Regions from separate parts of the Ruegeria sp. BG6 genome, predicted to be linked through region 3. Evidence: riboswitches for the same ligand, from Rfam matches in the RefSeq annotation. Region 3 holds a riboswitch; each other region holds the start of a gene.
What was found. A riboswitch is a leader RNA that binds a small molecule or an ion and turns the genes downstream of it on or off. The one in region 3 is predicted to bind cobalamin.
Positions count from the first base shown of each region.

Region 1: it holds a riboswitch for cobalamin, as region 3 does, so the genes downstream of both, ACR0JW_RS12590 (DUF1636 family protein) here and ACR0JW_RS19490 (DUF4198 domain-containing protein) in region 3, are expected to answer to the same signal.
Region 2: it holds a riboswitch for cobalamin, as region 3 does, so the genes downstream of both, ACR0JW_RS09890 (hypothetical protein) here and ACR0JW_RS19490 (DUF4198 domain-containing protein) in region 3, are expected to answer to the same signal.

Region 1 covers NZ_JBQFTB010000006.1:93,849-100,662, forward strand. Annotated here, with positions in the region: gene ACR0JW_RS12575 (iron ABC transporter permease) at 1-542, opposite strand, end outside; gene ACR0JW_RS12580 (ABC transporter substrate-binding protein) at 544-1,491, opposite strand; gene ACR0JW_RS12585 (ABC transporter ATP-binding protein) at 1,510-2,295, opposite strand; gene ACR0JW_RS12590 (DUF1636 family protein) at 2,292-2,648, opposite strand; cobalamin riboswitch at 2,750-2,952, opposite strand; gene ACR0JW_RS12595 (Mur ligase family protein) at 3,063-4,799, opposite strand; gene cphA (cyanophycin synthetase) at 4,815-6,814, opposite strand, start outside.
Region 2 covers NZ_JBQFTB010000004.1:143,261-150,074, reverse strand. Annotated here, with positions in the region: gene recR (recombination mediator RecR) at 1-525, opposite strand, end outside; gene ACR0JW_RS09905 (YbaB/EbfC family nucleoid-associated protein) at 587-931, opposite strand; gene ACR0JW_RS09900 (DNA polymerase III subunit gamma/tau) at 1,027-2,787, opposite strand; gene ACR0JW_RS09895 (phosphatase domain-containing protein) at 2,958-3,461, shown strand; gene ACR0JW_RS09890 (hypothetical protein) at 3,463-3,789, opposite strand; gene ACR0JW_RS09885 (hypothetical protein) at 3,722-4,000, opposite strand; cobalamin riboswitch at 3,958-4,178, opposite strand; gene ACR0JW_RS09880 (alpha/beta fold hydrolase) at 4,344-5,252, shown strand; RNA gene ffs (signal recognition particle sRNA small type) at 5,252-5,350, opposite strand; gene ACR0JW_RS09870 (bifunctional 2',3'-cyclic-nucleotide 2'-phosphodiesterase/3'-nucleotidase) at 5,390-6,814, opposite strand, start outside.
Region 3 covers NZ_JBQFTB010000013.1:125,127-131,940, reverse strand. Annotated here, with positions in the region: gene ACR0JW_RS19515 (AraC family transcriptional regulator) at 1-399, shown strand, start outside; gene ACR0JW_RS19510 (ABC transporter ATP-binding protein) at 445-1,101, opposite strand; gene cbiQ (cobalt ECF transporter T component CbiQ) at 1,098-1,880, opposite strand; gene ACR0JW_RS19500 (cobalt ABC transporter permease) at 1,880-2,461, opposite strand; gene cbiM (cobalt transporter CbiM) at 2,458-3,069, opposite strand; gene ACR0JW_RS19490 (DUF4198 domain-containing protein) at 3,076-3,861, opposite strand; cobalamin riboswitch at 3,991-4,190, opposite strand; gene ACR0JW_RS19485 (LacI family DNA-binding transcriptional regulator) at 4,548-5,573, shown strand; gene ACR0JW_RS19480 (winged helix-turn-helix domain-containing protein) at 5,578-6,792, shown strand; gene ACR0JW_RS19475 (fumarylacetoacetate hydrolase family protein) at 6,796-6,814, opposite strand, start outside.

The DNA of each region.
Region 1 (6,814 bases), on a different contig from region 3:
GAATGCGCGGCGCGGCTGTCGCCTGCAAAAATCAGGTAGTTGGTGATGGCCGAGAACAGGAACGAAACCGCAAGACCTGCCAGGATCAGTTTTTCGGGCGCGCTTGTGCGTAAACCGTGAACCAGCGCCAGCACGATGCCCGAAGCCACAAGCCCGCCGCAGAACGCGGCCAACGGCAGGGTCCAGAAGCCCAGCACGTCGCCTGTCACGGTGATCACGAACACGGCGCCGGCCGCCGCACCCGAGGACAGGCCGAACAGGAACGGATCAGCAAGATCGTTGCGCGTTGTGGTTTGCAGGACCACGCCGACGATGCCCAACCCGGCGCCGATTACGGCCGCGAACAGGGCGCGCGGCAGGCGCAAATCAAACACGATCCGGTGCAACGGCGACATGTCCCCGTCACTCAGACCTGTTCCCAGCAAGACAGCGGTGAACGTGTCGGAAACCGGAATGGATGTGGTGCCGTAGATGGTTGAGATCAGCAAAAGGGCGGCCAGAACGACCGCCCCCAGCAGGAGTGTCAGGCCAAGTCGGCCCATATCAGTTGAGATCCGGATGCATGGCCTGCGCCATTTTCAGGATCGCCTCGATATTTGCCGGTCCCGGGGTCAGTTCCTCGTACCGCAGGCCAATCCAGGCTTCATTCTTGACGGCATCGGTCTGGGACATCACCGGATGCTCCTGCAGAAATTTGAAGGTATCCTCGGCGCCGTTGCCGGTCTGGTAATCCAGCAGCACCAGAAATTCGGGGTTGGCGGCCGCCACCGTTTCCCACGAGGTGCGGCCCCAGCTTGTATCCATGTCATGGGTCACGTTTTCACCGCCCGCTGCGGAAATCATCGCATCGGGAATGGCAAACTTGCCCGCGGTGAAGGGCGCATCAGCGGGACCATCTAGAAGGAAAACGCGCGGTTTGGGCAGATCGGCGGTCCGGGTTTCGATCTCGGTCAGTTCTTCTTTCCAACCATCAACCAGTTCCTTCGCCTTGTCTTCGACCTGCATGACCTGGCCCAGGCGCAGAACGTCATCAAACAGCAGGTTCATGCTGGCTTCGGGGCGGTCCTTGTCCAGATGCACGCAGCTTTCGGACAGGATCAAGGTCTTGATGCCAAAGGGTTCCAGCGTGTCAGGAGTCACGTCTCCGCCCGGCTTCATCCCGTAATACCAGCCCGCGAAGAACATGTCGGGTTCGACGGCCACAAGGTTCTCGACCGTTGGGTATTTGGGCGCAAGCTCGGGAATGTCGCCGCGCAGCGTATCGAATTCCGGGCTGGTCTTGTACCATCCGGTGATGCCGGTCAGCCCGACGATCTTGTCCTGCAGACCCAGCGCAAAGGCCATGTCGGTCATGTTCATATCGTGCACGACAATCCGCTCGGGTGCAGTTTCAAAAACCAGCGGCTTGCCGCAATTGTCGACGGCAATTTCTTGTGCCGACGCACCGCCTGCCAGGGCTGTGGTCAGGACCACCGACCAGATCTGTTTCATTCAAAGATGCTCCTAGGGTTAGTTTGAGACCGAGGTTTTTCGGATATCCAGCGCCGGAATCACGCGGCCCTCATGGTGAAAGTACAGGTAGTCGACGCCAAAGGTTTCCCGGACCTGGTCCGAGGTCAGCACATCGGCCACGGGACCAAAGCCCGTGAGCCGCGCGGATTTCATCATGGCCACATGGGTGGCGAATTCGGGGATCATGACGAGGTCGTGGACGATCATGACCACCGTGATGCCCAACTCGGCAACCAGCGACAGCATCCGCCCCTTGGCGTCGGGGTCCAGATGGTTTGTCGGTTCGTCCAGAAACAAAAGCGAAGGGTTCTGTGCCAGCGCGCGTGCGATATGCGCACGTTGACGTTCACCCCCGGAAAGTACGCCCATTCGTTTGTCCGCCAGATCACACAGACCTGTCAGGTTCAAAACCCTGTCCAGTTCGGCGGCGTGGCCCTCTTTCGACCGGTCAGCCCGGATCGGGATTTGCCCCAAGGCCACATATTCCCGCAAAGATAGTCTGCTATCCGGCAGTTCGTGCTGGCTGACAACAGCGATCATTCGGGCGCGCTGGTTGGCGGGCGTGTGTTTCAGGCTGCGCCCATTGATCAAAACGTCGCCCAGCACCAGTTCGGCCGTGCCGCACAACAGGTTCAGAAGCGTCGTCTTCCCGGCCCCGTTCGGTCCGGCAATTGCAAGGATTGCGCCTTCTTCCAGTTCGAAAGACGCTGCTTGCAGCAGAACATCACCATTCAGCGCATAGTATTCGACGTCACGCACGGCAAGAAATGCAGAGGTCGTCATGAAGGCTCCTCCAAAATCATTCGGGGCAAACGGGAAAGGGTTTTGCCAAAAAGAGCGCTCGGCCTGTCGGACGCGCAGGTCCATCCATCGGCACTGTTCTGATATTGCAACGCGAATTCGGCCAAGGCCGCGATGTCATGCGGGGTCCGGATGTCACCGAACAGGTATTGGGCTTTGCCGGTGGCCTGAAACCCTACGGTTGTCGGCCGCGCGCACCCGGCCATGCAATCGACCGAGCGAATGGCAAACCGGGAAGGTAGCGCATCTGACAAAGAAGAGCGTATTTTGTCCGCAGACAAATCACCGTTGCATGTCGAACAGATCAGAAGAATATGATCAGTGGCGTCTGACATGGTCCGCTCCACTTGTTGCCAAGCGCGGACAGAAGGTGCTGATCATGTAAACACGTGACTGACGTGCCATCTAAGCCTCCTTCCAGGGCGCCCCGCCCTGGGTTGGTTGAACACTGATGGCAGGTCTCCTGACTCGCGGGTCCTTGCTTGGCCTTCCTTCCCGGCCCATTCGGCCAGTGGGTGTTTGGCGTCGCTCACCGCTTACAGTTGCGGGGGCAGTTACGGACTTGGCCTTCAGGGCCGCACCGTATTCCCTTTTCATCCCTCGGGTCTTCCTTCGGGAACCATCTTCTAGCTAAGTGCCTCAGACCCGGGCATGCGTCAATACAGAATTATTGGCAGGACAATCGGATGGGCTGGGCAGGGCGGTGCTCGAGTTTCACCGCCCGAGGTCCTCGGATTCAGCGTAGGGGTTCAGTTTTCCAGCAATTTTAAGACTTGCTCGCGCTCGGACAGGACCAGCAACAGGGCAAGATCGCCCGGTTCGATCTGATCCAGTATTGTCCTGCTCGCCTCGGTCGGGGAAGGCGCGCTCAGGATCTGCTCATCCCGAAGACCGTTGTTCATTGCCGCCTGCTTAATCAGCTTTGGAATCTCACCAAGGTTGCGTCCCCGCAGATAGCCCTCAAGCTCGGCGGCGACGATCACATCCGGCTGGAACCGCAAGGCCGTTTGCGTGACATCGATGATGTCCTGATCTGACCGGTCCCCGGCATGGCTTAGCAGTATGAAGCGGCGCTTGGCCGGAAGTCCGGACAAAGCCTCGCACACCGCTGCGACCGAATGCGGGTTATGCGCAAAATCGACAAAGACGCGGGCGCCGTTATGTGAAAACTCGTTGCACCGGCCAGGATTATCTTTGGCGTCTGGCTTGAACCCGGACAATCCGGCGCGAATGGCCTGCATCGGGATATCGAGTGCGCGGGCCAGACACAGCGCAGTCATTGCGTTGAGAATATTGTACCTGGCAGCCCCACCCATGGCGAGCGGTATATCGTGAACCGAAATCACCGGTTGTTCCGTGGAGCCATCGAAGAACACAATCATCTCGTCCCGCAGGAAGGCACAACAATGTCCTTGCTCGCGGGATTGTTGGATCAGTGCGTTTTTCTGGTCCAGCGAGAACCACCAGATCCTGCAGGACGTGTTCAGTGCCTCATCCCGGACATACGCGTCATCCGCGTTCAGGGCCAGAACGCCATCTTTCTTAAGGGTGCGGTGCACGGCGAACTTGGCCTGCGCCAACTCCGGAACCGTGTTGACGCCGTACTGCCCCAGATGATCATTGGCGACATTTGTGACAGCCGCAGCCGAGGCCGCATGGGTTGGAAGACCCCGGCGCAGGATTCCACCACGGGCAACCTCCAGACAGGCGACTTCAAGCCGCCGGTCGCGCAGCAGCATGCGCGCTCCGCCGGGGCCGGAATAATCACCACGGTCGAGGATGTCGTCGCCGACGCGGACAAACTCGGTCGAGGTCAGCCCGGCAACCTTGCCCGCCGCCCGGGCGATCGCCTCAAGCAGCCGGGTCGTTGTGGTCTTGCCATTGGTTCCGGTGATGAAGGCGACGGGGATGTTGTGCAAGGCGTCCCACTCGACTTCATCAGGCGCAGGCAGAGCGTTCCAGGCCCAGGTCCGGCTTCCGACCCCGTGTCCGATCGAAATGTCGTCGTCGTCACACAGGATATCGACGCCCCGCGTCGAGGCCGCCTGGATCAGGGCGATCAGGGCCGGATTTGCCTCTTTGGCCATGACGTCGCGGACGTCGGCGATCATCTTGTCGAAATCGCCGGGTGTTTCCCCGACGAGCGCCGCGGCACAGAAATGCCATGCGGTCTGGACCGCAAAGATCGCTGAATATAGCTGATCCATCGGCGCTGAAATCGCAAGGTTCACGCCGCCGGTGAATACCCGATATGTCAGCTTTTCCTGGTGCCAGCCGAGAGCATCCAGCACACGACGTGCATGATGCTGCCACAGCTCAATGACACGCGAAGACTGCTCCTGGTCAAAAAAGACGTCCATGATTGCGCCCGGGTGATCCCAGAGCAACCCGGGCCCGGTCAGCCGGCGCGCATCGTCTACCCGAAACGCGTCACTGGTCGCGCTGGGGATGGTCAGCGCGGTCTCAAGCTCTTCAATTCTGTCCATTCCGGTGCCCTCGGCTCAATCCGCGTCTTCGCTGATTTCGCGGGCCAGACGCACGCCGCGCTCGTCCCGGATCAGGGCCTGATCGCTGTCGAATATGTCCTCGAAAGAGGTCTCAACAGGGGCAGGCTTTCCGATTGCTTCAGCTTCAGGTGCGTCGCCATCCGAATTGAAGTAGATGATCTGTTTCCAGCAGCGGGTGGTGTCGTCGCCGAATATCACCAGCAGATCGCCGGGAGCTGCCATTTCAAGACCCGCCGTCACCGCTTCGACCTCATCAGGGATGATTGTGATCGCCTCATCCGGCGTGCCGCCTGCAATCAACGCCTGCCGCAGCATCTGAGGAATTTCGTCATGCCCGCGTCCGCGGCGGCGGTCGTCAGCCTTGCAGATGAAGTGGTCAAAATGACCGGCCAGCGCCGCGCCCGCATCCTCGACGTCCTCGTCACGACGGTCACCGGGCATCGATACGACGCACAGCCTGCGGCCCTTGATCTCTAGCTGGTCGGCCAGCGCCGCCATTGCCTTCAGGGCGGCGGGGTTGTGGCCATAATCCAGGATTACCTTGAACGGATGTTCGTCATAAACGTTCATCCGCCCCGGTGCCTGGAAATAGCTGGTGTCAAAGGTCCGCAGCCCGTGGCGGATGTTGTCCAGATCAACGCCAAAACTATAGGCCATGGCGGCAGCAAACATGGCGTTCTGCACGTTGAAGATCGCCTTGCCTTCCAGTGTCGCCGGGATCAGGTGCGACCAGAGCACGGGGATATGCAGGCCATTGTCGTAGATGGTCAGCATGTCGCCGTTCATGCCTTTTTCCAGCACGATGGCCTTGCCGCCTTCCTTGATATGTTCTTTCACAAGACTGTGGCCGGGATTGGTCGTGACATAGAAGATCTGACTTGCCCCGGCATAATCCGCCATCTTCAGGCAGTTGATGTCGTCGGCGTTCAGAACGGCCGTATCCGTGGCGCTTTCCACCACGACGCGTTTCACCACGGCAAGCTCTTCGACCGTGTTGATGCCACCCAGCCCCAGATGGTCGGCCGATACGTTCAGACAGGCGGCAACGTTCGAGCGTTGATAGCCCAGGCCCGAACGCACCAGCCCGCCACGCGCGGTCTCCATCACGGCGAAATCGACCATCGGATCGCGCAGCACGATCTGGGCCGACTTGGGCCCGGTCATGTCGCCCTTGACGCTCAGCTTGCCATCCACATAGACCCCGTCGGTCGAGGTCATGCCAACGGTCTTGCCGCTGGTTTTCATGATATGGTTCAGCATCCGCGATGTTGTGGTTTTCCCGTTGGTTCCCGTGATCGCCGCAATGGGGATGCGTGTCTTGTCCCCGACCGGGAACAGCATGTCGATCACCCGACCGGCAACATCGCGCGGTTGGCCTTCGGACGGGGCCACATGCATCCGGAATCCGGGGGCTGCGTTCACCTCGACAATCGCGCCGCCGATATCCTTGTAGGACTTGGTGATGTCGTCGATCAGAAAATCGACACCGCCCACATCCAGCCCAACCGCCATGATGGCGCGTTCAGCCATGTCGCGGTTGTCGGGATGAACCACATCGGTCAGGTCGATGGCCGTGCCGCCTGTGGACAGGTTCGCGGTAGAGCGCAAATAGAAAACCTCTCCTTCCGGCAAAACGGTTTCTTCGGTCACACCGGCGTTTTCCATCAGGCGTTTGGCCTGATTGTCGATTTCCAGCATGGTCAGCACTTTTTCGTGCCCGATGCCCCGGCGCGGATCCTGGTTCACGATGGCGACCAGTTCCGCAATCGTATGCTTGCCATCCCCCATCACATGACCCGGAACCCGTTTGGCGACGGCGACCAGCTTGTTGTTGACCACCAGCATCCGGTGATCAAATCCTGTAATGAAGCTTTCAACCAGAATGGCGCGGCTTCGCGAGTGTTCCTTGGCCTCGGCAAAACCGGCCTCGACCTCGGATTCCGAGTTCAGATTGATCGATACTCCGCGGCCGTGATTGGCATTCAGCGGTTTGA
Region 2 (6,814 bases), on a different contig from region 3:
AATTGGCACACCCTGCGCAAGTGAGGTCAGGCGGACCTGTCCCTCCAACTGGTCGGCAATGTAGTGGGCGGTGGTCTGTCCGTCGACTGTGGCGTTCAGGGCAAGGATGATCTCGGTGATGCCCTCGGCCGTCACGCGGTCTTTGAGGCGGGGAATGCGCAACTCGTCCGGACCGACACCGTCCAAGGCCGAAAGTGTACCACCCAGAACGTGATAGCGGCCTTTGAATACTCCGGCACGTTCCATCGCCCAAAGATCAGCGACATCCTCGACGACACAAAGCTCTCCGGTGGCGCGGGCCTCGCTGTCGCAGATGTCACAGATATCAGCGGTACAGACATTGCCGCAATTCAGGCATTCGCGGGCGGTGGCGGCGACCTGCTGCATTGCGTCCGACAGCGGTGTCAGCAGCAGGGCGCGCTTTCGGATCAGGTGCAGAACCGCGCGACGGGCCGAGCGCGGCCCAAGGCCCGGCAGCTTGGCCATCAGGTCGATCAGGTTGTCGATGTCGCTGTTCGAACTCACGGCCTGTCCTGTTTGGCACCGAAGGGAGCCTCCGGCGGGAGTATTTGGGAAAAGATGAAGATCAGAACGGCAGCTTGATGTCTGCCGGCAGCCCCATGCTTTCGGTCAGCTTGGCCATTTCCGCCTGGGATCGCTCGGCGGCCTTGGTCTGCGCGTCCTTGATGGCGGCCAGGATCAGGTCCTCGACCACTTCCTTGTCGTCGCCGTTGAAGATCGACGGGTCGATGTCCAGACCCTTGAGTTCGCCCTTGGCGGTGGCGGTGGCTTTGACCAGACCGGCGCCGGATTCGCCGACAACCATGAGGTTGTTCAGTTCTTCCTGCATTTCGGTCATTTTGGTCTGCAGGTCCTGCGCGGATTTCATCATCTTGGCCATATCGCCCAGACCGCCTAAACCTTTGAGCATCGGGTTTCTCCTGTAAATCGATTTGACGCCTAAATACGAAGGGTGACTGCGTGACACAAGGGGCATGGGCATCCTCCTGTATTCCAGGCAGATGTTCAGTCCTCTTCGAACGGGTCCCATTCGTCTTCGACCTCGGGAAGAGCCTCGGTTTCGACCTTGGCGGCGCGCTGTTCCGGGGTTTCGATCCGTTTGATGCGCGCCTTGGGAAACTGCATGAGTACCGCCTGAACCAGCGGGTGCTGCTCGGCCTGTGACCTTAGCGCGAGGTCGGCCGCATCGCGGATCTCGGCGATCGTGGCGGCTTCGCCATCTGCCACGATGGATACGGCCCACCGATTGCCTGTCCAGCGCTGCAGCGCCGTACCCAGCCGTTGGGCAAGGTCTGTCGGGGCATGATCGGTCGGTGTAAATTCGATCCGGCCCGGTGAGTAGGACATCAGCCGCACACCGTTTTCGACCTCGACCAGCAGCTTTACGTCCCGGTTTGTCCGGATCAGTTCGACCACATGTTCGAAGGTCGGATAGCGCGCCAGAGCAGTTTGGACGTCCTGTGCCAAGGCAGTAGTCGGCGCGCCGGCGGGACCGTGTGGAGCGGAAACGTAGGAAGACCTTGCCGATGCCTGAGGTTGTACCGGGGCGTGCGAGGGTACGGCCATGCCGCCACCGGGGCCTCCGTTCGGCGTGGGTGGAGGTGCGTCCTGCAAACGTTTGATCAGTTCTTCCGGGCTTGGCAGGTCGGCCACATGGGTCAGCCGAATGACGGCCATTTCTGCCGCCATCATGGCGTTTGGCGCAGCTGAGACCTCTTCGAGCGCTTTCAGCAGCATTTGCCACATGCGGGTCAGGACACGCATCGGCAGGGCTTCGGCCATTTGCTGGCCACGAGCGCGTTCGTCCGGTGAAACGGTCGGGTCCTCGGCGGCGTCCGGCGTGATTTTGACCACGGACACCCAATGGGTGATTTCGGCCAGATCGCGCAGCACGGCAAGCGGATCGGCGCCCTCGGCGTACTGAGCGCTTAGCTCTGTCAGAGCCCCCGACGCGTCGCCCCGCAGGATCATGTCCATCAGGTCCAGGACGCGGCCCCGGTCCGCCAGACCCAACATCGCCCGGACCTGATCGGCACTGGTTTCACCGGCCCCGTGCGAGATCGCCTGATCCAGCAGCGAAGTTGCATCACGCGCCGAACCCTCGGCCGCTCGGGTGATCAACGCCAGTGCGTCTTCTGCGATCTGGGCCCCCTCGGCGGCGGCGATCTTGTTCAGAAGACCGATCATGTCCTCGGGTTCGATCCTGCGCAGGTCGAAGCGTTGGCAGCGCGACAGGACCGTCACCGGAACCTTGCGGATTTCGGTAGTCGCGAAGATGAATTTCACATGCTCGGGCGGTTCCTCAAGTGTCTTGAGCAGCGCGTTGAACGCGCTGGTCGAGAGCATGTGAACCTCGTCGATGATATAGATCTTGTAGCGCGCGCTGGCGGCACGATAGCGGACGCTGTCTATGATTTCGCGAATATCGTTCACGCCGGTGCGGCTGGCGGCGTCCATTTCCATTACGTCGACATGGCGGCCTTCCATGATCGCCACGCAATGTTCGCATTGGCCGCAGGGTTCGGTCGTCGGTTTGCCGTCGCCATCGGGGCCGATGCAGTTCATGCCCTTGGCGATGATCCGCGCCGTTGTCGTTTTGCCGGTGCCGCGGATGCCGGTCATGATGAAGGCCTGCGCGATCCGGTCTGCCTCGAACGCGTTTTTCAGGGTGCGCACCATGGCATCCTGACCAACCAGGTCGGCAAAGGTTTCCGGGCGGTATTTGCGGGCAAGAACCTGATAAGCGGGGCTTGGCGTGTCGGTCATTTCTGCTCTGTCGGATTCGTATCAGAAGTGCAGCGTAGAGTGCGCCGCCGCCTGCGTCCACAGCCGGTTCGCGAAATTCATTTGGGAATGCTTCGGGATGCGCGTAAAAATGAAGGCGGAAGCATTTTTGACCGGATTCTTGTGCGTAACGATTAAGGAGGGCGCGTTGCATGTCTCAGATGATTATTCATGCGCTGCAGGTCGGAGGAGGTACTCTGGCCCTGACATCAATGCCAGGGCGTGGGGGTAATTATGCCCAGGACCTGAATGCGATTTCCGATTGGAAGCCCGGTCTTGTCATTTCAATGACGACCGAAGTCGAGATGCTGCAGGACGGCGCGCGTGACTTCGGAACCGACATTCAGGCGCGCGCCTGCCGCTGGGTCCATCTGCCGGTCGAAGATTTCGGTGCACCCCCCGACGCCGTGACCGCGCGCTGGCCCGATGTAAGCGCGGCCGTCCGCCATGCCCTGTCAGGGGGCGGGCGCATTCTGGTGCATTGCCGGGGCGGCTGTGGCCGGTCCGGAATGGTGGTGTTGCGCCTGATGGTCGAATGTGGCGAGCAACCGGGTGCAGCCCTGAAACGGTTGAGGGCGGTGCGGCCCTGTGCGGTTGAAACAGATGCACAACTGGCATGGGCCACGCAATTGATTCCGGCCAGCGCGGACCCGTAGCTTAGGCCGACAAATGTCCGGCCTGGGCCGCCACTTGGCGACCTGCCAGGGCCGAAGCTTCAAGCATGGCGCAGGGCGGGTCCGACAGAATTGCGGACGGCAGCGCACGGAACTCTGCGCAGAACATCATGTCTGCATAATCCTCCAACCTGTCGCCCGGAGTTTCCTCATTCGTTCCGCAAAACACCCGGATTTTGTCTGGCCGCGCGTGGAACCGGGCCATGCACCCTTCGGGGCAATGGGCAAGCTCGCTGCTGCCTTCAATGGCGAATTGCGGGGTTGCGGCCGGGCCGGCGCTTGCCACGGCGCGCGTCAGAGCCCGCGCCATTTGCGCCAGTGCCGGACAGGGTTTGCCGGTGCGCTGGCACACAGTGGCAGAAAATTCGTGTGTCCTTGTCTTCCAGATCATAATGCGCCCTCCGCGCGCGGCGCGGGGCAAGGATCAGGTGTGACGGGGCTATGCCATCAGGACCTGCCCGGACACCCCGCCCGAGTTTCGGTTTCAGTATCGATGGCAGGTCTCCTGACTTGCGGGTCATCGCTTTGCCGACCTTCCCAGCCTTTCGGCCAGTGGTGTTTCGGCATTGCTCACCGCTTACAGTTGCGGGGGCAGTCTCGGCCTTGGTTCCTTCCGGCAATGCCAGACAGAACCGCACCGTGTTCCCTTTTCATCCCGGCCCCTTAAAGGGCGCGGAAACCATCTCCTCATCGCTAGCGGTTGCCGGGTCCCCGAGTCAAGCGCATTGCGCGGGCCGAGGCATTTGGTCCGATGCGTGGTCGGGAAAGCGGACGTTTGGTCATGTTTGCACCGGGTTGACTTGAGCGGGCGACTGGCCTGACAGATAGGTGAACTGAACTGTTCAGTTGAGAGCGGAGCATGATATGTTGGACATACAGGAACAGGTCTTGACCGAAGACATACGATTTCCCTCCGGGACGGCTATGCTGTCGGGTCGCCTGTACCTGCCTGTTGCAGCGCCTGATATCGTAGTTGTTCTGAACAGCGCGACCGGCGTTCCCCAGGACTATTATCAGCATTTTGCCCGGTGGCTGGCGGAAGAGCAGCGCATTGCCTGTCTGACCTATGATTACCGCGATTTCGGAAAATCGTTATCGGGGCGTCTGAAGGATTCGCGTGTCACCATGTCCGATTGGGCGCTGATCGATATTCCCGCGGCCCGGGCCGAGATGCGACGGCGATTCCCAAGTGCGCGGCAGTGGACCATTGGTCATTCGCTGGGGGGTATGCTTGAGCCATTGCAATCGGATGTGGATCAGATCGACCGGATGATTTGTGTGTGTTCAGGCCTGGTTACGTTGTCGGATCATCCCTGGCCCTACAGGGGGCTGGCCGGAATCTTCTGGTACGGGCATGCGCCTTTTGCAGTTCATGTGCTGGGGTATCTGCCCGGCAAGGCCATTGGGTTTGGTTCGGACCTGCCGTCAAAGGTCTACTGGCAATGGCGAAAATGGTGCACCTCGCCGAACAGCTATCTGCCTGAAATTGGCCAAAGCCTGCCCGCAGCGACCTGGCCGCGGGCCGGTGGTCCGGTTGACCTGTTTGCGATTTCGGACGACCAGATGGTGCCTGAAAATGCGGTCTGGAGGCTGGCCGAGCTATACGGCCCGGACGCCAACCGTCATGTGCTTGAGCCAAAGGATTTCGGGCTGAAATCCATTGGCCACATTGGTGTTTTTGCGCGCAAAAACAAAGCGGTCTGGCCGAGGCTGATCGAGTCTGCGGAGCAGCAAGTCCGTTCCGACCGGAAAGATGTGACGATTGCGGGATGAAGTGAGAGGTTGGACATCGACCCAAGCGGGGCTCGTTGTGGCTGCTTCCTTCCGGACCTGACCAGGTTGGCGAGGCGCTCGCCCGCGCCAACCTCTCAATCGTCGATATAGGGAAGTTGCGCCAGGAAGACAACCCGTCAGAGTGACAGTCTGATCCGCAGAAAGCCTTCCGGGTCATGCCCCAGCGCATGCGGATCGTATGCGTCCAGTTCGGAAAGATGCGCCCTTGCTCCCGGCCCGGTTTTCAGAATCGAAGCGTGGCCGGGAAGCCGGATAAGGCTGAAGGGGAAGGGCGCAGATTGCATCGGGTCGCCCGGTAATCCCCCCGAAAGATAGTCGCGCAGGACGTCCCTGATGGGTAAGGTCGGCAGATCGATCTGCCGGGCCTGATGCGCAACTGGGAAGTGTCCGCCGCCGCTGGCCCGGTAACTGTTCAGGGCCACAACGAATTTCTGGGTGGGTTCAACAGGGATTCCACCGCAGCAAATCTCGCGGACACGGTTTGCAGCGGGATTGACCAGCATACCGTGAGAATCAAAACGCGCCGGCTGGGAAAGATCGATCCGATAGGTCAGGCCGAACAGCACATCGAAGTTATGCCCGGCCCGTGTTTCATCGGTCAGAGTGCGGACAGCTCCTGCATCCACCTGATTGAAAATGCCCGCCGACATTTCAAGCCAGTCACGGACCATGTCGCCGGTGACAAGCACGGCGCGCAGTTCATTCGGAAAAGAATGAAGATCCGAAACATTGCGCAAACGAACATTTCCGGGCGGTACATCCGTGTAGGAACGCGGTCCCGCGCGGCCTCCGAACTTGCAGGGCGAAACAGCGGAAAACAGTGGAAGCCCCCGCAGGTCTTCGTCCAGATGGAGGTTCAATGCCGCTGCCTGGGCGCTGGCGACCAGCGCGAGGCCCCGATCTGGTGCGCAAAAGCTGAAATAGCTGTGCAGGCTTTGACCGGTGTGGCCCACGGGTCTTGAGGCCAGTGCACGGGTTTCTTCGTGGCCGTAGCTGAACAGCCGCCGCATTCCGGGGTCTTCGGAAATTGCTGCGTCCCGAAGCGGGGCAATAACAGGCAGCAACTGAATCTGCTGCCCGACAACCTTCCATCGCCCGGCAGAGGTTTTCTGCACATGCAGGTCGATGATGCCAAGATGCGTCCCGGCGACGCCCGGCATGACAACCGGTTTGCCATGTACATGCCCCCGGGTTGCGTCTGTATGATCCAGCCCTTCGTGATCCTTGCCGGGAAGTGTGAGATGCGTATGGCCTGCAACAATGGCGTCGATCCCGTCGATCGCGGCCAACGGTATGACGGCGTTCTCCAATCCGCGCGCGGGTTCCGAAGGTCCAAAGCCCGAATGCGCCAGGGCGATAATCACATCGCTGCCGTCCGTGCGCAGGGCCTCGACCGTCTTTTGCGCGGCCTCCAGAATATCTTCGAACACCACCACATCCTGAACCCGGTGCGCATTCCATTGCGCCGTTTGCGGCGGCAGGATCGACAAAAGACCCAGACGAAACGGGGTTTCGACGCCGTCAACCAGAAGAGAGCGTTC
Region 3 (6,814 bases):
ATAACCCGCAGTTCGGCTGAGGCGTCCGTGTTCCTTGAACGCGCGCCGCTGGACTGGATCTTTACCGGTTCGCGCGCACATACAAACAGCCTTCGCGTCCGCGCGTTTCTCTACGGCGCAACATGGCAAACCTGCCAGCTTCCCGATGCAGCGCGTGCCCTGAAGATGACGCCGCGGACCTTGAACAGGCGTTTGAAAGAAGAAGGAACTTCTTTTCAGGACATCAAGGATGCACTGCGCCGCGACATCGCCATCCGCGCGCTTCAGCAAAGTACGCTCAGTATTGAACAGATCGCCTTTGACACCGGGTTTTCGGCTCCGGCGAATTTTCACCGCGCCTTTCGAAAATGGACCAGCCGGACCCCCGGGTCATACCGCGTGCACGCGCTGTCTTCTTGAAGACGGCACTCCGTCGCGGACATTCGCATAGCTCGTGTGAACAGGTCATTCACTTGGGCTGACAATCCGCCCGTTTCGCAGTTCCAGCGTGTCTGGTGCCAGTGCCGCGCGAAACGATGGTGCGTGGCTGACCAGCAGTATAGCCTGCGGCAGGCTTCGCAGAATTTCCAGAAGTCGCGCTTCGTTTTTGGCGTCCAGCGCATTGGTGGGCTCATCCAAAAGCAGCGCCTCGGGCTCCATCGCCAAAACGGTTGCAAGGGTCACAAGCCGCTTCTCTCCACCAGAGAGCTTGTGCGTAATGCGATCACGCAGACTTAACAGATCCAGATCGGAAAGCACCCTGTCGACGATGGCCAGCGCCTCGGACTTGCTGCGCCCGAGGTTGAGAGGACCAAATGCGATATCTTCCGCCACTGTCGGACAAAACAGCTGATCATCAGGATCCTGAAAAACCAGCCCGACCTGACGGCGGACTTCGTGAAAATCCGCCTCGACGCGCCTTTCCTTTCCCAGGACGGTCACGCGCCCGGCGCTTGGTGTTTGCAGGCCAAGGGCGATGCGAAACAGGGTAGATTTTCCCGCGCCATTCGGCCCCGCAATCGACAGGCGCTGCCCCGGTTCAAGCTGCAGCGAAGCGCCGTCCAGCACTGGTGGCTGGCCAGGGTACGCAAAACAAATGTCTTCAAGCTTGAGGATCGTCATAGATAATCCAGGAACAGCAGGCCAAGGCAAACGGTGCACAGCATCGCGGCGAACATGCGATCGCGTCGGGTCATGTTAAAGTCCTGCAGCAACAAAAGACGCCCGGAAAACCCCCGGCATTTCATCGCCGCCAGAATCCGCTCTGACCGTTCAATCGCGCGCACCAGCATCATGCCGACCAGATACCCGAAGCTTCGGTAGGTGTGCCAGTTTGTGCCGGGGCGAAATCCGCGGATCTTCATCGCGCCGCGCAGGCGCAGGTATTCTTCCCGCAACACCTCGATGTAGCGGATGGTGAACATCAAAAGGTGCACAAGCGCCTCGGGGCAGCGCAGCTTGTGCAAAGCGTGTCCAAGCGTCACAGGTTCCATCGTTCCGACCAGAACCATCAGCGCAAGGATGACCGCGTTGGCCGTCAGTGCAATCTCGAAAGCTTTCCAAAGGCCCTGCCAACTGGCCGGAAAGCCAAAAACCGTGAACATCGCGTCACCGGGCATTGAGAATGGCAGCAACACCAGCATGAAGATGATGAAGCTGTCCATCATGGCCATACGCTTGAGGGTCCGGCCGACTGGCAAGCGTGACATCACCAGTAAGCCAAGCGAGACGGACAAAGCGCCGATCAGCGCCGGAATACTGTTGAGGGCAACCGTGACGATGGCAAAGATGCAGGCCAAAACGACGCGCATACGGGGATCGTAGTCTCCGATCATCCCGAAATGGGCGGCTCTGCCTGCCTCGGCCAGTGTTTTGGCCTGTGGTTCCAGCGCATGTGCCATCAGGTGGCCATCTTTTTGCGCGCGGCCAGATAAAAGCCGATGCCGAACAGACCAATGATATAACCAATACCACCCAAGATGTTCTGCAGTTCATTGTGCTCGCGGTAGGCGGCGATCTCGCGCCGCAGTGGGCGGGTTTCGTCGCGCACCGCTTTGGCGATGGCGGCGCGTTCCTCATCCGAGAGCGAGGCCACAGTCACCGCTGCCGCGCCATCCGCAGATGCAACCGGCGTGGCTGTTTCAGAAAGCTCGGCTTCGACCCCCATGATTTCGGCCACTTCGTCGGCCGGCATGGCAACTTCGGCGACGTGCCCTGCACCCAGATCTGCCCTGAATGTATGAGTCACAGCTCTGGTCGGGCTGTAGAGAAAGAAACCGTCCGTATCGGTTACTGTGCGTCCCAGTTCAGAGCCGTCGGGGCCATAGACGATGACTTCCTGGTCTGCGGCCATATCGCCATTGGAAAACCCCAGCTCGCCTTCGATTGCGTCGCCTGCCGGAAAAACGCCCGCTATAACCTTGTGCGCAAGAGCCGGGAGCGGGGCGAGAGCAAGCGTACAAACAAGGATCAACTGTTTCATGTGGACGCAACCTTTACAAAAAGTTCCGGTTTGACCTTGCGGGCCAGAAGAACGGCAAAACCTGTCAGCACGGCCTCGATAGCCATGACGGGAATGTGGGCGAAAAAGACAAGCTTGGCAGCGGGCAGGAACTCATCGCCGGACAGCGCCAGCGAGACCGCGACAAAAGCAGTCGTGGCGGCGATCGAAAACGCGCCACCGACGCCGCCCCAGATCGCCCCCTGAACAGGCGAGCCATGTGCGATCAGGCGACCAAAGATCATCCAGGTCAACACCGCCGGAAGAGCGATATTCACCGTGTTGATCCCCAGCACGGTCAATCCGCCGAAACCAAAGAACACGGCCTGCAGCAGCAAGCCGACAAAAAGGGCCGGAAAGGCGGCCCAGCCGAGCAGAAGCCCGGCCAGACCGTTCAGAATCAAATGCACAGACGATGGGCCAATCGGCACATGGATCAGCGAGGCGACAAAAAAGCTGGCCGACAACACGCCTGCCGTGGGAATGCGATCCAGATCCAGCGATTTCAGGCCCAATGCGATCCCGCCAGCCGCGGCGACCGCACCGCCGATCACGACAGGGTTGGAAAGGGCTCCGTCGACGATGTGCATTCAGGCTTACTCCAGATCCCAGGCGCGGATCCAGATGACCGCATCCTGGCTCAGCTCTTTGCCTTCATGCTCGGTTTCCGGACCCACACCTAAAGCGGCGAAGCCCCAGTACCCGGCTTTTGGCACACCAAAAGTGAAATATCCGTTGTCATCCGAAATCGCGACCAACGCGCCGCCCGGCAATGGGGACACGGTGGCATCCTTTGCGCCGGCGCCGGTCATGTCCGGTGCTGCGGCGATGTACTCGATTTCGATTTCTGCGCCGGCGACGGGCTGTCCCTCGCTCAACACGCGACCGGTAAAGGTTGACCCGGCGATGATGTTGTAAGGCTTGTTCAGCGGCAGAATCTCGGTGGCCAGCCCCTGCGGCTGATCCCAGTCGGTCGGCAGTTCGTTGCGGTTGAGGTAAGCCTTGGTGATCTGCTGGATATAGATATCTTCGGATTCTTCGTAGTAAGGCGCAGGAACTGTAACCACCAAATAGTCACCCGAGCGTTTCACCGGCACTGAACCCAGGAACGCTTTGGCAATGTTGTCCGGTCCTTCAAAAGTGGTTTCTTCCAGCGTATCCATCAGATCGGTTTTTTCACCGTTGTGGATTACAAAGAATTCTTCCGGTTTTTCCAAGGTCATCACGTGACCAGCTTCAAACGGGTGCCAGAAAACCAGTTTGACCGGAACGTCACCGGGGCGTTCGATCATCGTGTCGTCGGTATATTCCAGCAGGAAATGGGCCTGCGCCAATGCAGGCATCGCCAAAGCAGCCGTTGCAGCCACCAGCAGTTTTTTCACGAATCGAGTCCTTCTCACGTCGCGCCTTCCCCGGCGCAAATTTACTTTGACGATGGGGAACGCGAAGCCATCTGCCTTATCGGGCAAACAGATCCGGCGCACACCCCGTCGCCGATGATGAACGCCCCTTCCAAGGGCGCATGTTCGGCAGGTCTCCTGACTTGCGGGTCAAAGCGCTAAACTAACCTTCCCGGGATATCCCAGTGGCATTATCAGCCGCGCTCGCCGCCTACAGTTGCGGGGGCAGTTGCAGAGTTGGCGAAATGTGCCGCACTGCATTCCCTATTGCTTCCGAGGATGTCCCCGGAACCGAACATGGCGCGTTCATGCCAGAATATGTAAGACACGGTCAACAATTGATTGCGGCGTTGCATGGGCCATTTGCGAAATCAGGAATTGCATGCCCGCGCTTGCTATGCGGTTTGGTACGCGCCACCGCGCGTGTGTGTATTTTCCTAGATCTCTTTCCGCGTTCAATAGTCGTCGGTTCAGTTCGCGGACTTGAGTTCGTTGGGCCCCAAACTGCGGGCGTTGATCGTGTGTTATATTGAACTCGCTACAAATATGGAGGGGCCCTCCGACGCATAAATGGTCCGACCGGCCCAGCGTCCGACGCAGAAGCAGAGTTGTTGTATTTGTCGCCGTGTTCACGCTACCATCGGGCAAAACAACAGTGCAGGTGCCTCGTGACCACAGAAACAAAACGCCCGCTCACCCTTCGCGATGTCTCGGAAGCGTCGGGGGTATCCGAAATGACGGTCAGCAGGGTCCTGCGCAATCGGGGTGATGTATCGGATGCGACCCGAACACGGGTTCTGGCCGCCGCGAAAGAGCTGGGATACGTGCCCAACAAAATTGCTGGTGCGCTGGCATCCAGCCGGGTCAATCTGGTTGCGGTCATCATCCCCTCACTGTCCAACATGGTCTTCCCCGAGGTCCTGACCGGCATCAATCAGGTTCTGGAAGACACCGAATTGCAGCCAGTGGTCGGCGTAACCGATTATTTGCCGGAAAAAGAGGAAAAGGTCCTTTACGAGATGCTCTCGTGGCGGCCTTCGGGCGTGATCATCGCAGGGCTGGAACACACGGAAGCGGCCCGGGCAATGCTGGATTCCGCGGGCATTCCGGTGGTCGAAATCATGGACACCGACGGCAAACCCGTGGATGCGATGGTCGGCATTTCGCACCGCCGTGCCGGTCGCGAAATGGCGCAGGCCATTCTGAAGGCCGGATACCAGCATATCGGTTTCATGGGGACCAAGATGCCTTTGGACCACCGCGCCCGCAAACGTTTCGAAGGCTTTACCGAAGTTCTGGGCAAACACGGGATCGAGATCGAGGATCGCGAGTTCTACTCGGGCGGGTCGGCACTGGCCAAGGGGCGCGAGATGACGCAGGCGATGCTGGAACGGTCGCCGGAGCTGGATTTTCTGTATTATTCCAATGATATGATCGGCGCTGGCGGACTGTTGTACCTGCTGGATCAGGGGATAGACATCCCTGGTCAGATCGGGCTGGCGGGGTTCAACAATGTCGAATTGCTGCAAGGTCTGCCCCGCAAACTGGCAACCATGGATGCCTGCCGGCTGGAAATCGGCCGTCAGGCCGCGGGGATCATCGCGGCGCAGCTGGCCGACCCGGAAGCCGAGATTGAAACCCGCGTGACCCTGACGCCGAAAATCAGCTACGGTGACACACTGAAGCGGCGTTAGAGTCTTGGCACTGCCGAATCTGGACAACCGGACAGCGCGTGCGGTGTTCATGGATCGTCACTTGCTGTCCGAAACCCCGTCGGGCAGCGCAAAGGGCGCGGATCTTCTGGACCTGATCCGACGGCTTGGTTTTGTTCAGCTGGACAGTATCAACACCGTGGCCCGCGCCCATGACATGATCCTGTTTTCGCGCAGGCCCACCTATCGCAGCACACATCTGAAGCGCCTGTATGAACGGGACAGGGCGCTTTTCGAACATTGGACACATGACGCCGCCGTCATTCCGATGGAGTTCTACCGGCATTGGCACCTGCGCTTTCAGCGCGATGCCGATTTGTTGAAGGCCCGCTGGAAGAATTGGCGGCGGGATGGATTTGAACAACAGTTCGCCTCGGTTCTGCTGCACATCCGCGATCACGGTCCGGTATCCTCGTCCGATGTGGGAAAGGACGAAAAGAAAGGATCGGGCGGCTGGTGGGACTGGCACCCGTCCAAAACCGCGCTGGAGTTCTTGTGGCGCTCGGGTGCGCTGACCGTCATTGGTCGGGATGGCTTTCAGAAACGCTACGACCTGACGGAACGGGTGATAGAAACTCATCTGTGCCCCGGTCATGCACCATGCGATGCCGAAGGAACGGTGGACTGGTTGTGCAACGCCGCCCTCGACAGGTTGGGGTTTGCAACATCGGGCGAACTGGCTGCGTTCTGGGATACGGTCAGCCCGGCCGAGGCGAAAGACTGGTGCGCCGCGGCCCAGAAAAACGGCGCAATTGAGGAAGTCGAAATCAATTGCGCGGATGGGCGTACAAGGAAAGTGTTTTCCCGCCCGGGATTGGTTGAAGAGGCCCCTGAACTGCCCGCGCCACCGGGCAGAATTCGCGTGCTCAGCCCGTTTGACCCGATGCTGCGGGATCGAAACCGCGCCGAACGCCTGTTCGGGTTTCACTACAGGATAGAAGTGTTTGTGCCCGCGCCCAAAAGAACCTACGGCTATTATGTCTTCCCCCTGCTCGAAGGTGATCGGCTGATCGGCCGGATCGACATGAAGGCCCACAGGGATAGCGGCGAATTGCGGGTACAATCCGTCTGGCCCGAGCGAAAGTTGCGCTGGTCAGAGGCGCGCACCCGCCGTCTGGAGGCCGAGCTGGACCGGGTGCGCAGGTTTGCCGGCCTTGATCGTGTTGAGCTTGCCGACGGTTGGCTGAAAGACCCTAAATAGGCTCTATTCAACCTGTGACAGG